2 regions of the Lysinibacillus sp. HST-98 genome follow, and region 2 is predicted to be linked to the other one. Evidence: riboswitches for the same ligand, from Rfam matches in the RefSeq annotation. Region 2 holds a riboswitch; the other holds the start of a gene.
What was found. Region 2 has a riboswitch for cyclic di-AMP ahead of JIN86_RS22475 (APC family permease). Riboswitches for the same ligand answer to the same signal wherever they lie in the genome.
Positions count from the first base shown of each region.

Region 1: it holds a riboswitch for cyclic di-AMP, as region 2 does, so the genes downstream of both, JIN86_RS03170 (TrkH family potassium uptake protein) here and JIN86_RS22475 (APC family permease) in region 2, are expected to answer to the same signal.

Region 1 covers NZ_JAENHX010000001.1:628,215-635,845, forward strand. Annotated here, with positions in the region: gene floA (flotillin-like protein FloA) at 1-619, opposite strand, end outside; gene JIN86_RS03160 (NfeD family protein) at 623-1,951, opposite strand; gene rpsU (30S ribosomal protein S21) at 2,259-2,432, opposite strand; cyclic di-AMP (ydaO/yuaA leader) riboswitch at 2,685-2,826, shown strand; gene JIN86_RS03170 (TrkH family potassium uptake protein) at 2,942-4,279, shown strand; gene JIN86_RS03175 (potassium channel family protein) at 4,305-4,961, shown strand; gene JIN86_RS03180 (manganese catalase family protein) at 5,013-5,582, opposite strand; gene JIN86_RS03185 (spore coat protein CotJB) at 5,607-5,870, opposite strand; gene JIN86_RS03190 (spore coat associated protein CotJA) at 5,863-6,090, opposite strand; gene deoC (deoxyribose-phosphate aldolase) at 6,226-6,897, opposite strand; gene mtaB (tRNA (N(6)-L-threonylcarbamoyladenosine(37)-C(2))-methylthiotransferase MtaB) at 7,106-7,631, opposite strand, start outside.
Region 2 covers NZ_JAENHX010000015.1:10,037-17,667, reverse strand. Annotated here, with positions in the region: gene JIN86_RS22475 (APC family permease) at 1-1,565, opposite strand, end outside; cyclic di-AMP (ydaO/yuaA leader) riboswitch at 1,684-1,833, opposite strand; gene JIN86_RS22470 (PepSY domain-containing protein) at 2,021-2,545, opposite strand; gene JIN86_RS22465 (PepSY domain-containing protein) at 2,636-3,304, opposite strand; gene JIN86_RS22460 (sensor histidine kinase) at 3,301-4,596, opposite strand; gene JIN86_RS22455 (response regulator transcription factor) at 4,586-5,281, opposite strand; gene JIN86_RS22450 (Nramp family divalent metal transporter) at 5,490-6,755, shown strand; gene JIN86_RS22445 (ABC transporter permease) at 6,803-7,492, opposite strand; gene JIN86_RS22440 (ABC transporter ATP-binding protein) at 7,485-7,631, opposite strand, start outside.

The DNA of each region.
Region 1 (7,631 bases), on a different contig from region 2:
ATACTGTTTGCGAAATCATATCTGGATTTTCTAAAACTTCTGTATGATGTGTCGCTGAACCGATAGTTGAAACGATCCCCTCACCAACACGAGCAATAACTGTTTCTTCACCAGCACCACCGACTAAACGCTCGATATTGGCACGCACGGTAATACGAGCCTTTGCTTTTACTTCAATCCCGTTCATTGCTACACCTGAAATGAAAGGTGTTTCAATAACTTTTGGATTAACGGACATTTGAACAGCTTCTAATACATCACGCCCAGCTAAATCAATTGCTGCACAACGTTCAAATGACAGTTCAATATTGGCACGATGAGCCGCAATTAAGGCATTCACTACACGGTCAACATTACCACCTGCTAAATAGTGACTCTCTAACTGATTAATCGTTACAGGTAAACCAGCTTTATGTGCTTTAATCAACGGATTAACAATTCGAGACGGGATTACACGGCGTAAGCGCATCCCAATTAATGTGAAAATACTCACACGTACACCTGCTGCTAATGCAGAAATCCACAATGCTACGGGTACAAAGGTAAAGAATACCGCAAGCACAATGAATAAAATAACTAGTCCAGCAATAGGACCAATCAAAGCTAAATCAAAACCCATTTTCTATTCCTCCATCTCTTTATCTGTTTGTCTCACAACAATGCGTGAGCCTTCAACTTTAATAATTTCTACATGTTGATTGACATCGATATAGCCACCTTCTGAGACAATATCAATGCGTTCACTACCAAGTACCATTGTTCCAGATGGACGAAGTGGCGTAAGCGTTTTCCCAATTTTCCCTAACAGTTCTGTGCGATTCACATTGGATACATACCCTTCTTCTGTCGTGGTTGCATCCATTAACACAAGCCTGTTTAAGACATGCAGTTTTTTTCCGAAAAATTTCATCAGAATCACCATTCCTATCATCGCTATCACAACCGCAATGAGAATTGCTACTATCATTTGCATCATATTTGCACCTGCCAGTATCAGACTTAGTACTATTAAGACACCACCTAAAATACCAACAATTCCACCTGGGACAAAAAACTCTGCAATTAAAAGGGCTAACCCAACAATAAATAACAATAATGTTTCATATCCCGCAAAGCCGGCCACCATATGTCCAAAGAAGAATAAACCAAGTGCTGATAAGCCCATTATACCTGGAACACCAAATCCTGGCGAATAAAGCTCCATCACAAGTCCTAAACTAGCGATAGACAATAGAATAGGTACAATGATGGGATTTGTAATAAAACGAGCTAATTTTTCAGAAAAGGTCGGTTCAATGGGAACAACATCACTACCATTCAAGTTGGTTACGTCTAAAAGCTCCTGAAAATCCTTAACCGTCCCTTCAGAATATTTAACCTTTAATGCTTCTGAGGCAGATAGGGTTAACAAATTCTTTCCGCCAGCACGGTATTCTGGTAGTTCATAGTTGGTATCTGCCATTGCTAATGCATACTTAGGGTTGCGCCCTGACGTTTCTGCTGCTGCTTTCATTTGAGCAAGCCAAGCGCTATTAGCCTTTAGGTCGGCCGCATTACCTGCTGAATCGATAACTGCCGCTGCACCGATTGTTCCATTTGGAACCATGTAGATCTCATCCGCATGTAAGGCTAAAAAAGCTCCTGCTGAGTGCGCATCCTTATTAATATAAGCAATCGTCCTTATTTGCGTTGCATCCATAAGCATGGCGATATCATTGGCCGCATTCACAAAACCGCCAGGCGTATGTATTTCTAAGATAATCGCCTCTGCATTGTTTTCTTCAGCCTCTTTAAAAGCTCGTTCTAAAAATGCATGAAGTCCTCGTTCTACTTCATTATGAATCAGAACATGATAAACCTTATTACTGGCAAAAGCCGAAGTTAATGGAAACGCTAACAAAAAAGTCATCCATATCACTAGTAAATAGCTGAGGATTCTCCGTTTTCGCATCTTTTCCCCTCCCTTCTAACATGCCTCTCCTCTGTATATACGGTCAATCATGCGAAAAGTTTCACAAATCTTAAAAATTTATTCACTTATTTATCATTCGATCTAATGCAATTACCAACAGTATGTGCAAAAAAGCCGAATGAATCAAAGTGAATTCATTCGGCTTTTTCATATGTACGTAAAGTTGAGCAATGTAAAATACCTGAAATTAATCAAAAATGTGATTAATTTCAGGTATAACTTTGTCTGCTCAGTGAATCATACAATTGCGTGTTATGAACGTAGGGATTTTTAATGGGAAATTAAATTACCACTTACGTTTACGTGCAGCTTCTGATTTCTTTTTACGTTTTACGCTAGGTTTTTCGTAGAACTCGCGCTTTCTAACTTCTTGAATTGTACCACTTTTTGATACAGTACGTTTGAAGCGGCGAAGAGCATCTTCAAGCGATTCGTTTTTGCGAACGACAGTTTTTGACATCTCTCTTTCCCTCCCTCCGAACACACGTCAATACACAATTAGGCAAATCACCTTCTGTTGTGTACTAAAAAATTATATCGTATTGTCTAATAATGGTCAATAGAAAGTATGCGAAATTATCAAGTGAATTTTTGGTTTTATTTTTGCTCGAATTATTCATACAGAAATCGCCCACAATAAAAATAATTACATTTTCCTAACAATTAAGGGGTTTACAAAAAATAGAATAAGGGCGTAGAATAATCACATTCAATTTCATATCGGCCAAATCTCAACTATTTGAGAACGGAGGAACCAATTTTTTGGGGTTAATTCTGCTTTAGCAGAAGGGATGAGAAAGCTCTTTCGCCATCCTACCCGTCAGCTAACTTCGTCGGCTAAAGCGAAGGAGGTCGTTATTGACCACCATTATGAGCATGCTTTCTGTCATTTTCATGCTCTTATCGTAGGTCTTTTTATTATGCCATTTAACAAACAGTTGTTTACTATTCAGAATTGAGGAAAATAAAATGAACAATTTTAAAAGAGCATTAAACCCTCCAAAAGTTCTCGTATTGGGCTTTGCTCTCATTATTGCCATAGGGACGTTTCTTTTAACAATGCCATTTTCTACAGAGGATGGGAAGGGTTTGCCCTTTTTAGATGCTTTATTCACTGCTACATCAGCTACTTGTGTCACTGGATTAATTGTAGTTGATACAGGTGATACGTTCTCTACTTTTGGCGAAGTGATTCTTTTATTCTTAATCCAAATTGGCGGTTTAGGATTTATGACATTTGCCACATTATTATTTTTACTGCTTGGAAAGAAAATTTCATTAAAAGAAAGACTGCTGCTTAAAGAAGCATTTAATAATATCTCCATAGCTGGTCTTGTTCGATTAGTAAAAAGAATATTGCTTTTTACAGCATGTATTGAAATAATTGGTGGTCTTATTCTATCGATTCGTTTTTCTTTTGATATGCCCATTGGAAAGGCCCTTTATTTTGGATTTTTTCATGCCATATCCAACTTCAACAACGCTGGCTTCGATTTAATGGGTGGCTTTAACGGAATGACTGCCTATGTTGATGACCCCTTTGTTGTTTTCACCATCTGTGCTCTTATTACAATCGGTGGATTAGGCTTTATTGTTATGAATGAATTGTATGAATATCGTGTGACTAAAAGGCTTTCTGTCCATTCAAAAATAGTCTTAGTAACCACACTTTTGCTAACTGCTAGTGGAACCATTTTGATATTTTTGTTTGAGTATGGCAACCAAAAGACACTTGGATCATTATCCGAATGGGGTAAAGTGTTAGGTTCGCTTTACCAAGCGGTTACACCACGAACTGCTGGCTCCAATACACTGGCTATTGGAGACTTAACGCATTCTACATTATTTTTAATGATCATTTTCATGTTTATTGGGGCAGGCTCTGGGTCGACTGCTGGAGGTATTAAAATCACAACCTTTGCTGTTTTAGTGGCTACTATGTGGTCACAAATTCGAGGAAAAGAAGATGTCGTTCTCTTTAAACGTAGAATTGTCACTGAAACTATTTTAAAGGCTTTGACGGTTACAATGTGTGGAGGATTAATTGTTGTAGTCGTGACGATTCTTCTCAGTATCACGGAACAGCATCATAGCTTTATGATGTATTTATTTGAGGCTACCTCTGCATTTGGTACTGTTGGTCTTTCGATGGGCCTAACCCCAGATCTAACACCTGCTGGTCGTCTTCTTCTGGTTATTACCATGTTCGCAGGAAGAGTAGGACCACTAACCATTGCTTTTGCCATTGCAAAACGAAGAAAAAAAGAGAGTTTCCGCCACCCAAAAGGAAACATTATGATTGGATAACCAAATGAGAGGAAGGCAAAACGCTATGACCATTAAACAATACGCTGTGATTGGCTTAGGTAGATTCGGAACAAGCGTCGCTCGCAGATTGCATGAAGCTGGACAGGAAATATTAGGAATTGATATAAATGAAGAAAGAGTAGAGGATGCCGAACCCTATGTGACTCACGCTGTGGTTGCAGATACAACAGAAGAAAAAGCCTTAAAATCGATTGGTATTGGTAACTTCGATTGTGTTATCGTGGCGATCGGTAATGATATGCAATCTAGTATTTTAACCGTCTCTTTATTAAAAGAGCTAGGGATCAAAAAAGTGATTGCAAAGGCACTGGGTAAAAGACATGGGCAAGTGTTAGATAAAGTAGGAGCTGATTGGATTATTTACCCAGAAAGGGATATGGGTGAACGTGTGGCTAATCAACTCCTATCCCCAAATATGTTGAATTATATCGAATTATCAAAGGAATACAGTATTGAAGAAATTATGATTCCTTCCAAAATGGCTGGACAAAACCTTCGTGACTTAGACTTGCGTGCAAAATATAACGTCAGTGTAATTGCGATTGTGCGCGAGGGAGAAATTATTATCTCCCCTTCTCCTGAGCAAATTATTGAAAAGGAAGATTTATTAGTAATGATTGGTCATCGAAAAGATCTTAGCTTATTCTCAAATATTCAATAACCACAACAAGGCTGTGTCAAGTTCACCTTGATACAGCCAGCCATTTTTGTCTTAGAAAACTTTCTTTTGATCTCTATCATCTTTTAAAATTTCAACAGCCTCTCTGAAGCGTTGGGAATGAACAATTTCCCGTTCACGTAAAAACTTCAAACTATCATTTAAATCCGTGTCATCTGATAAGTCAATAATCCATTGATATGTGGCACGCGCCTTTTCTTCAGCTGCAATATCCTCATACAAATCCGCTATAGGGTCACCCTTTGCTTGAATATAGGTTGCTGTGAATGGTACACCTGAGGCGTTTTGATAGAATAGAGCCCGATCGTGATTTACATAATGATCACCCAAACCAGCTTCTTTCAGCATTTCTGGTGTTGCATCCTTTGTTAGCTTATAAATCATCGTGGCAATCATTTCTAAATGTGAAAATTCCTCTGTTGCTATATCGGTCAATAACCCTACTACTTTGTCAGGAATCGTATAGCGCTGATTCATGTAGCGTAGAGCGGCTGCCAGTTCCCCATCCGCTCCTCCATATTGTTCAATTAAAAACTTTGCAAGCATTGGGTTACATGTACTAACTTTTACCGGATACTGGAGTTTCTTTTCATAATACCACAAAGATTTTTCCTCCTAGTCTTTTGTTTAGACTTGCCATGGCCATGGTGTATCAATCCAGTTAAAAGGATAATTTGAATAGCTTCTCCCAAAATTCATGAGCGGTCCATATTTTTGCTCAAAATCAATTTTAAGTTTCATACTTTTCTCTGTATTTTCATTAAATTGCTGAATGGCGTCATAATCGTGTGGATGAGTGTCTAAATAGAGGTTTAATTCAACAATGACGAAATCAATTGCTTGTATTTCTTCTAATTGCTTATAAAATTCGGGCGGCATCTTTTTAGTCATGCTTCCTCCCTCCTTTTAGGGGAAATGGGTATGGGCTAAACAACTGTGGCCATAGGGTTCCTGCCATTAGCGCTTCTCTTGCGGTTGGAAATTGTGGAAGTCCAGGTGGTTGAAAACCCATATATAGTTGTGGGGGTGTTGCATAATACTTAACTTCTATAGGTTTACAAGGATCAAAGGGACTAATATAGGGCCTCCAAGACTTATACTGTGTAAACATGACATCCTCCTTTCTGTATTTACATTCATCAGTGGAGTATATGTGCATAGAAAATTATTATGCTGATTAAACACAAAGAAGCCATAAGCTCACGTCAATGTACACATGAGCTTATGGCTCTATAAAAAGATAAAATTAATAGTTGGAGTCGGCAATTAAACCATTCATAATCGCTACACCAGAGCTAGCCCCAATACGAGTCGCACCAGCTTCTACCATTTTTTTCATGTCCTCTAAGCTACGAACACCACCCGATGCTTTTACGCCAAGATCTGGACCTACAGTTTTACGCATAAGCGCGATATCCTCTGCTGTTGCTCCACCAGTAGAAAAACCTGTAGATGTTTTCACATAGTCAGCACCCGCCGCTACAGCTAATTCACATGCTTTCACTTTTTCCTCATCTGTTAGTAAGCATGATTCAATAATGACTTTTACAAGCGCGCTATCTTTAGCTGCTTCTACTACTGCTGCGATATCTGCTTGTACAAGCTCATAGTTTTTATCTTTTAATGCACCGATATTAATAACCATATCTACTTCTTTTGCACCGTTAGCAATGGCATCTTTTGCTTCAAATGCTTTGACTGCTGGCGTATTGGCACCAAGTGGGAAGCCGATAACCGTACAAACTAAAACGTCTGTACCCTGTAGTAATTCACTGCTACGTTTTACCCAAGTAGGATTTACACAAACAGAAGCAAAGTTAAATTGTTTAGCTTCTGCACATAATTTTTCAATTTGTTCTTTTGTTGCCTCAGCCTTTAATAATGTATGATCAATCATACGTGCAAAATTTTTTTCCATTGTTGAACGCTCCTTCATTAAACAAGATGTACGTACCTCTTCGAATCATACCACTTTTTCATGTTGGCGTCTAATATCTTTCTATTTTATTAGTTTGGCTCAATTCAATTCCTACTATGACATGGATATGCCAATTTATTCGAGTATTCCCCTCCTCCTGAAGCAACAAAAAAAGGATTGCCTCCAACCGTTAGCAATCCTTTTCATATTAATTAACTGTTTCTAAAACACGAACAAATTGACCTTGTGAGTGTGGATAGCCTGCTTGTGTAATTTTTACTTTGACAAGCTGACCAATGAGACTTTCAGGCCCTTCAAACACTATTTTTAAGTAATTGTCTGTATAACCAGTTAGAAGCCCTTCTTCTTCACTGCCATCATGGACAAATTCTTCAGGAATCACTTCTAATACTTGGTCTTCAAAACGAGAGGCATATTCTTTTGCCAATTGATCATTTAAAGAAATAAGGCGATGCACACGCTCATTTTTAATATCTTCATCAATTTGATCTTCCATACGTGCAGCTGGTGTTCCTGTACGTGGAGAGAATGGGAATACGTGTAGTTCAGAGAACTTATGATCACGAATAAAGTTGTACGTTTCCATAAATTCTTCCTCTGTCTCACCTGGGAAACCAACAATGACATCTGATGTGACGGCTAAATCAGGTAAGGCCTCATGTAGTTTCGTTAAACGTTCACCGAAAAACTCCATTGTATATTTACGACGCATA
Region 2 (7,631 bases):
ACATTCCACTTCTCTTCAAAAGCTTTTGCATCTGCTTGATCGAAAGCTACGTAAAAGGCTATCACTTTATCAACCTTAAGTGATTTGGCATAATGTAGAGAGTTTTCAACCACCTTTGTTATACCAGCTACTGGCACAATGAAAACATTCCCCTCAATAGTAGCCAGTTCCTCATGATTTAATCTTAACTGTTCTCCAACAGCTTGATAATGTTGCTTAATGCGATGGAATACAAAAATAATAATTGGTAAAAAGATAAACACTGGCCAAACTTGAGACATTTTTGTCACAAAAAACATCATTGCCACGATGAAAGAGATAGCGGCCCCAATTGTATTGATCGTAAATCTTGCTACCCAGCCTTTAGGTTTTTCGCGCCACCATTTTCTCATCATCCCCGTTTGCGCTAATGTAAAGGGAATAAATACGCCTACTGCATAGAGCGGAATTAAATGCTCTGTGGCCCCGTCAAAAAGTATAATTAAAACAATGGCAGCAATACCTAGCATTAAAATACCATTTGAATAGCCAAGACGGTCCCCTCGGATTTGGAAGATTCTTGGGATAAAACCATCCTTCGATAAATTCACAGCAAGCAAGGGAAATGCTGAATACCCTGTGTTTGCGGCAAGTACTAAAATCATTGCAGTTGTCCCCTGGACAATATAATAAAGAAAATTCCGACCAACACTAGCTTCTGCTAGTTGGGAAACGACTGTTGCTTCTTCTGTTGGTGCAACGCCATAAAAATAAGCTAGACTAACAATCCCGATGAATAAAACGGCTAAAATGGCGCCCATTACTAAAAGCGTTTTAGCAGCATTATTTGGAGCAGGATTTCTAAAATTAGGTATGGCGTTAGAAATAGCCTCTACTCCTGTTAACGCTGAACTTCCTGATGCAAATGCCTTTAATAAAATAAATAGGCTAATCCCTGCCACTGGTGTACCAATCTTTGGATGTAACTCTGCAGGCACCTGTCCAGTTGCCACATTATAGAGCCCAATCCCGATTAGCAACAGCATAACGCCTACAAATAGATAAACTGGGTAAGCCAAGATAGAGGCTGACTCTGTTACACCTCGCAAGTTTAAAATCGTTAAGAAAATCACAAATATAATAGCAATGGGTACATTATAAGCATGAAGACTTGGAAATGCAGATGTAATGGCATCTGTCCCAGCCGACACACTTACTGCTACCGTTAAAATATAATCAACAAGCAAAGAACCCCCTGCAACAAGACCTGCATTCACGCCTAAATTTTCTCGTGATACGACATAAGCGCCTCCCCCATGTGGATAGGCGAAGATAACTTGACGATAGGATAAAATCAATGCCACGAGTAGAATAACCACTCCAGCGGCAATAGGTAAAGTATACCAAAAAGCCATTGTACCTACCGTCATCAGAACAATTAAAATTTGTTCTGGTCCATAGGCTACTGACGACAATGCATCTGACGATAATATAGCCAATGCCTTTGTTTTACTTAGCTTTTGTTCCCCTAACGCATCGGATCTTAATGGTTTGCCGATTACATAACGTTTGAATGAGGATTTCATTGATAAACACCTTCTAGTTTCATAGAATGTGTTTCGCCTTTCTAAATGACATCAAAAAACGCCTACAAGTCATCACTAAATAAGACTTGTAGACGCTCATCCGTCTGCCAAGCTCCACTTTTCTGCTCTTAACGCTTACGAGGTTAGCTGTCGGATTCGGGCCTGAGTAGCCCTACTCCTCCAAAAGGAAGAGATTCACCCCAAGAATGGCTATGCCATCCATCAAAATTGGTTCCCCCGCGTTTAGTTGCTTCAGCGATTTAGAAATTTGAAACTTTTATAATGATGTCATAGTACGCCTGCTAATTGAAAAAGTAAAGAAGAAAATTTTTCTTTTTTGAACATATAAATAACCACTTCTTAAAGTAAATTTCCTGAATATCTAGTAAATACCCACAATAAAAACAATAAAACTGCCTTAAAGGTATGTTCTCCCTTTAAGACAGCTCATTAAATTAGTCATCAAAGCCTTGTTCAAAATCTATAATGTTCCCAGAGACTGCATCCACATCTACTTCGTATTCATATTGACCGTCTTTTAATTCAATTTCATATACACCATCATCAAGTTTAATTTTTGTCACTTTACCCTTTGCTTTTGTTTGGGCTGTCTTGACAGCCTGCTCTTTTGTAATTATTTTTGTTGTAGCAGTCGTAGCAGGAATATGATCATCCCAATCATCGTCATCTAGACGTTCCTTTTTCTGCTTGAGTAATTTCCCACTATAAGCATCAAATTTTAAATCATATTCTTCTGTATCTGTATACACCTCTACTTCATAAATAGAGCTAAACTGATTTTGGTCAAATTCGATATTGGCAACTGTACCATCCACTACCGCTAGCGCTTTCTTCTCAATTTCCTGCATGGATAAGACCTTTTTTTCTTGGGCATTTCCTGATAATAAAGTCGTCGAGCCAATCGCTGCACCCACTCCAAGAGTAATTACTAGTGCTGGAATCATTATCATTTTTTTCATGTTCATCTCTCCTTTGTTTTATCTAAACTTAGCTTACCAAGTGAAGATGATAGAACTATAAGAGGAACATTAGAATTTCATGAGAATGATTTAATGATCGTCATCCCATGTTACAGACAGTACTTTTCCTGAAACAGCATGAATTTGAAATGTAGCTTCGTCCTCCTGCGTTTCAATCTCAACTAAATAGTAACCACCCTCTGAGGTTTCTTCAAAATCAACTGAATCCACTTCACCCTTTAATTGCTTAAGAGCTATTTGAATAGCCTGTTGCTCAGTAATAATAGGCTCTTCGATAGGTTGTTCTTGTGGCTCAACCTTTTTCTCTGCCAGTAGTTCGCCAGTATAACCATCAAGGGTTAAATCCATTTGAATTTTCTTATTTTCAACACGTACAGTATAAACGGAGTCTGTAAGCATAACGCTTTCTACATCTCCATATTCCTTTTTAACCATTTGTCTGATCTGCTTTTCTGTTAATAGTAATTTACTTTGTCCTTCTTTCATGATTAGAGCAGTTACCTTTTGTGTCGTAACATCAAGTATAGCTGCATACTTGACATTCTCTCGCGTAAAAAGCATTTCCAAGGTATTTCCTTGTTTTTCAACTTGTGTAACATGACCATTGTAGATAGTCTCAATATGGCGAATAGCCTCCGCTTCACTAATAGGTTGAACGTAAAAATAACGATGTTGAACAAACCAAATTACTCCACTACAAAGGATAATACCAACAATTACTAACATCCACTTTTTCATTGCTGTCCCTCCTTTGGTATACATAAAGTAAAGCTCGAGCCTTCCCCTAGCTTACTTTTCACATCTATTGTTATACCTAGTTGTTGTGCCAGTTCATGTGCTATTGCTAGCCCTAGCCCCGAACCACCTGTTTTACGATTACGATCCTCTGTTACACGATAAAAACGCTCAAACAAATGAGGAATATGCTCGATTGGAATACCAATACCAAAATCTTGGATGGTAATACGTACATGATTGGTTGTTTCAGTGGCTTGAATACGTACTTCATCCTCACTATATTTCCTAGCATTATCCAGCAAAATAAAAAGTAGTTGCTTCAATATTTTTTCATCACTATAAATATACTTTGGAATCTGCTCATCAATTCTAAATGTTCGATGATAAGCCTGTTCCATTTGTAAAGCTACTTTATTTAAGAACGGGGCAAGCTCTAGTTGTTCGAAATGAACGTCCAATTGCTCTTTGTTTTTAGCTAGTTCTAGCAATTGCAATACCATTTCATGCATACGAGATGATTCATTGGCAATAGCTTGTAAGGATTCCTGAGCAACCTCCCGATTATCAAACCCCCTCCTTAGGAGTAGTTTTGCATAGCTTTCAATGACAGTTATAGGAGTTTTTAATTCATGGGAGGCATTTGATACAAATTCTTGTTGCTTCTGATAATGTTGTTCAAGCTTCTCCATCATCATATTAAAAGTGCGGTTTATGTTTGTTAATTCGTCCCCACCTTTTTCTGTGGTATCTATTTTTTCATATTTCCCAGTAGATGCACTTTTGCGCATGGTCTCATTTAAACGTTCTAACGGTAATAAAATAAGTCGACCGAGTACAAAGCTCGCTAGGAAAATAGGAATCGATGCCACAACAGATACAACAACTAAGATGAACTTTAACAAATCTAATGTCCGCTCTACTTCTTCCATAGATTGCTGCAAAGTTATGTCCACCACCGTTCCGTCGATCCAAATGGCAGGCATTGTATAGGTAATAGAAGGTACCTCTTGCATTTCGAGTGTAGCCTGAACCTTCGTTTTCAAAAGTTCACCATCATTTATATAAACGGCACCATCTGTTGGCATATAGGCTCTTAATACTTGCTGTAGGTTGGTTTGTGCATTTAACTGACTCAGTGTAGAGCTTAACTCATTTGCCCGTGACTGAAGCTGATTATATTCCGTATCATAGGCAAATTTCTCATACAACAAATAAATTCCACTATTTGTTGCCACTACTATAACTAGCATAAGCAATGTTGTTAGTAGATGGATTTTTGTTTTAAGTCTCATAACTATGTTCCTTTAGCACATATCCAACACCTCGAATTGTCTGGATAAGAGGTGTTGGATTAGCAGCCTCAAGCTTTTGTCGTACATAACGTATATAAACATCCACAACATTCGTATCCCCATAATAATCATAGCCCCACACAGCCTCTAATATTTGCTCCCTTGTCAGTACTTGTTTAGGATGCTTTAGTAAATAGAACAACAAATCATACTCACGAGGTGTCAGCTGAATTTCCTTATCAAAATATACAACTTCCCTTGTTTGCTCGTTTATCGATAAATGGCCAAATGAAAGTGCAACTTGCTTTGGACTTACCTTCTGCGAAAACCGTAATGCATTGCGAATTCGTGCCAGTAGCTCCTCAATTTCAAAAGGCTTTGTCACATAATCATTGGCTCCTAAATCCAAGCCCTTTACCTTATCCTCTACCTCGCTTTTGGCAGTTAGCATGATAACAGGTGTTTGAGATTTTGTTGCACGAATACGCTTTAGCACATCAATACCGCTCATCTCAGGTAGCATGATATCAAGTAAAATTAAATCCCATTGCTGCTCACGGTATTGTAGTAAGCCCTCTGTTCCTGTATGGGCCATTGCTGCCTCATATCCTTCAAATTGAAGCTCCAGTTGTAGCACTCTCGCAATATTTTCTTCATCTTCTATAATTAAAATTCGATGTGTCATGTCGAATCCGTCCTTCGCCTTTTCTTTTCATCGTATACGATACAAGTGGTGAAAGTCTAATTAGAAAATGATGAGAATGGCACATACTTACAGAAAGATAAAGCAAACCACTTCACTTTTTTTATTCCTAGCGTTAGAATACTAATATCTCATTTTCCTATAGGAAACTTTATTTCATCGGTGATACTTTTTGAAACGAGGGAACAATATGGTTTACAAACGAGTCACAAAATCGGCTGCAGAGGCGGTTTTAGATGGAGATATAAAAGGTTGGCGAAGATTTTTACCATTTCTAGGACCTGCTTTCATTGCAGCAGTCGCCTATATCGATCCTGGTAATTTTGCTACAAATATTACAGCAGGCTCTCAATATGGCTACCTGCTACTTTGGGTTATAGCCTTTTCTAATTTAATGGCTGTGTTAATTCAATCTCTGTCTGCCAAGCTTGGAATTGCGACAGGAAAAAATTTACCTGAAGTCGCACGCGAGCATTTTTCTAAAAAAACATCTATCTTTTTATGGATACAGGCAGAATTGGTCATCATTGCCACTGACCTCGCTGAATTTATCGGAGCAGCATTAGGGCTTTATTTACTTTTCAATATCCCAATGCTTCCCGCCGCATTGATTACAGCAGTGGGTTCATTTGCTATTTTAGAGCTGCAAAGAAGAGGATTTAGAGCCTTTGAAGCAGGTATTTCTGGCATGGTATTAATTGTTGTATTGGCATTTGCCTTCCAAACATTTTTAGCGCAGCCAGCATGGGGCGATGTAGCGATCGGTATGTTCACACCCCACTTTGAAGGTGTAGATTCACTATTATTAGCAACAGGTATTTTAGGTGCAACCGTTATGCCTCATGCTATTTACTTACATTCCTCTTTAACACAAAGTCGTATTATTGGTCGAAATGAGGCAGAAAAAAAACGTATTTTCCGTTTTGAATTTATCGATATTATCATCGCTATGATTATTGCTGGTGCCATCAATATGAGCATGCTCATAATTGCCGCAGCAGTATTCCATACCCAAGGCGTTATTGTTGAAGATTTAGATGTTGCCTATAATGGCTTAAAAGATGCGCTCGGCCCACTGGCTGCCATTTCCTTTGGTCTTGGTTTACTTATTGCAGGGCTTGCTAGCTCCTCTGTAGGGACTTTAGCCGGTGACGTAGTGATGCAGGGCTTCATTCAAAGAAAAATACCTCTTTATTTACGTAGAGCGATTACCATGGTGCCACCACTTGCAATCATTGCCTCTGGTGTGAATGCTACCTATGCTTTGGTTCTTAGTCAGGTTGTTTTATCATTTGGTATTGCCTTTGCACTTGTCCCTCTTGTTATGTTTACAAGTAAACGAGACATCATGGGAAGCCTAGTTAATCACCGTATTACAACTGTTTTAGGTTGGTTTGTCGTAGTCATTGTTGTTACGTTAAACATTTACTTACTTTGGGAAACAATTTTTGGATAATAAAAAGCCAGGTACTCTATAGGAATGAGCACCTGGTATCTTTTTGATTAAACATCCACCTTTTCGATATTTCTAATGGCTAAATAAGCAATACCCAGACCCACGATTGCTAAAGTAATTGGAATAATAATTATATCGTTTAAAGTAAAGTCACCTGAATTTGACGAAGTTACAGACACAATTATAATAGATGAAATGATAGTTGTCGGTATAGAGTATTTTCTCATCCCAAAATACAATGGGATTAAAGCTATGCCTGAGGCAGCTATCGCATTCATCAATACAGAAGGTATATGCTGAATAATTAAAGAACTTGATAGTACATCTGGAATTAATTCATATCGATCGCTTACGACACAAAAAATGGCTGTAATAAGAGCATTGGAGATAATGATCATACTGAAAGTAAATAGCATGACAATAGCAAGCTTTGCGACCATCAATTTCCTTCTACTTATCGGATACATAAAGGCTAAAGTAATGGTTTTAAATTTATATTCTCCGATGATTAACTTAGCTATTAACGTAGAAGCAAAAATAATAAAAACTGCTCTTACAAATGAATCAATGACACTTAAAGCAACCTTGTAATTTTCAAGCCCTGGATCTCCTTCTACTTTAGAAATAAATAAAATCATAAACAGAAACCCGAGAATGACTAAATTAGCAATGATAGCTCCTCTAACATATGATCCTAAATGGAATTTCTTCATTTCTAAACGCATTAAATTAAGCATGGACAACGCCTCCATTGATTAGCTTTAAGAAATAATCCTCTAATGAACTTGTTTTTTTACTAATCTCTTCAATCTCCACGTCATGTTCAATTAATGCTCTTGATAGGCTTTGTTGGGATACTGTTGAGTCGTATATACG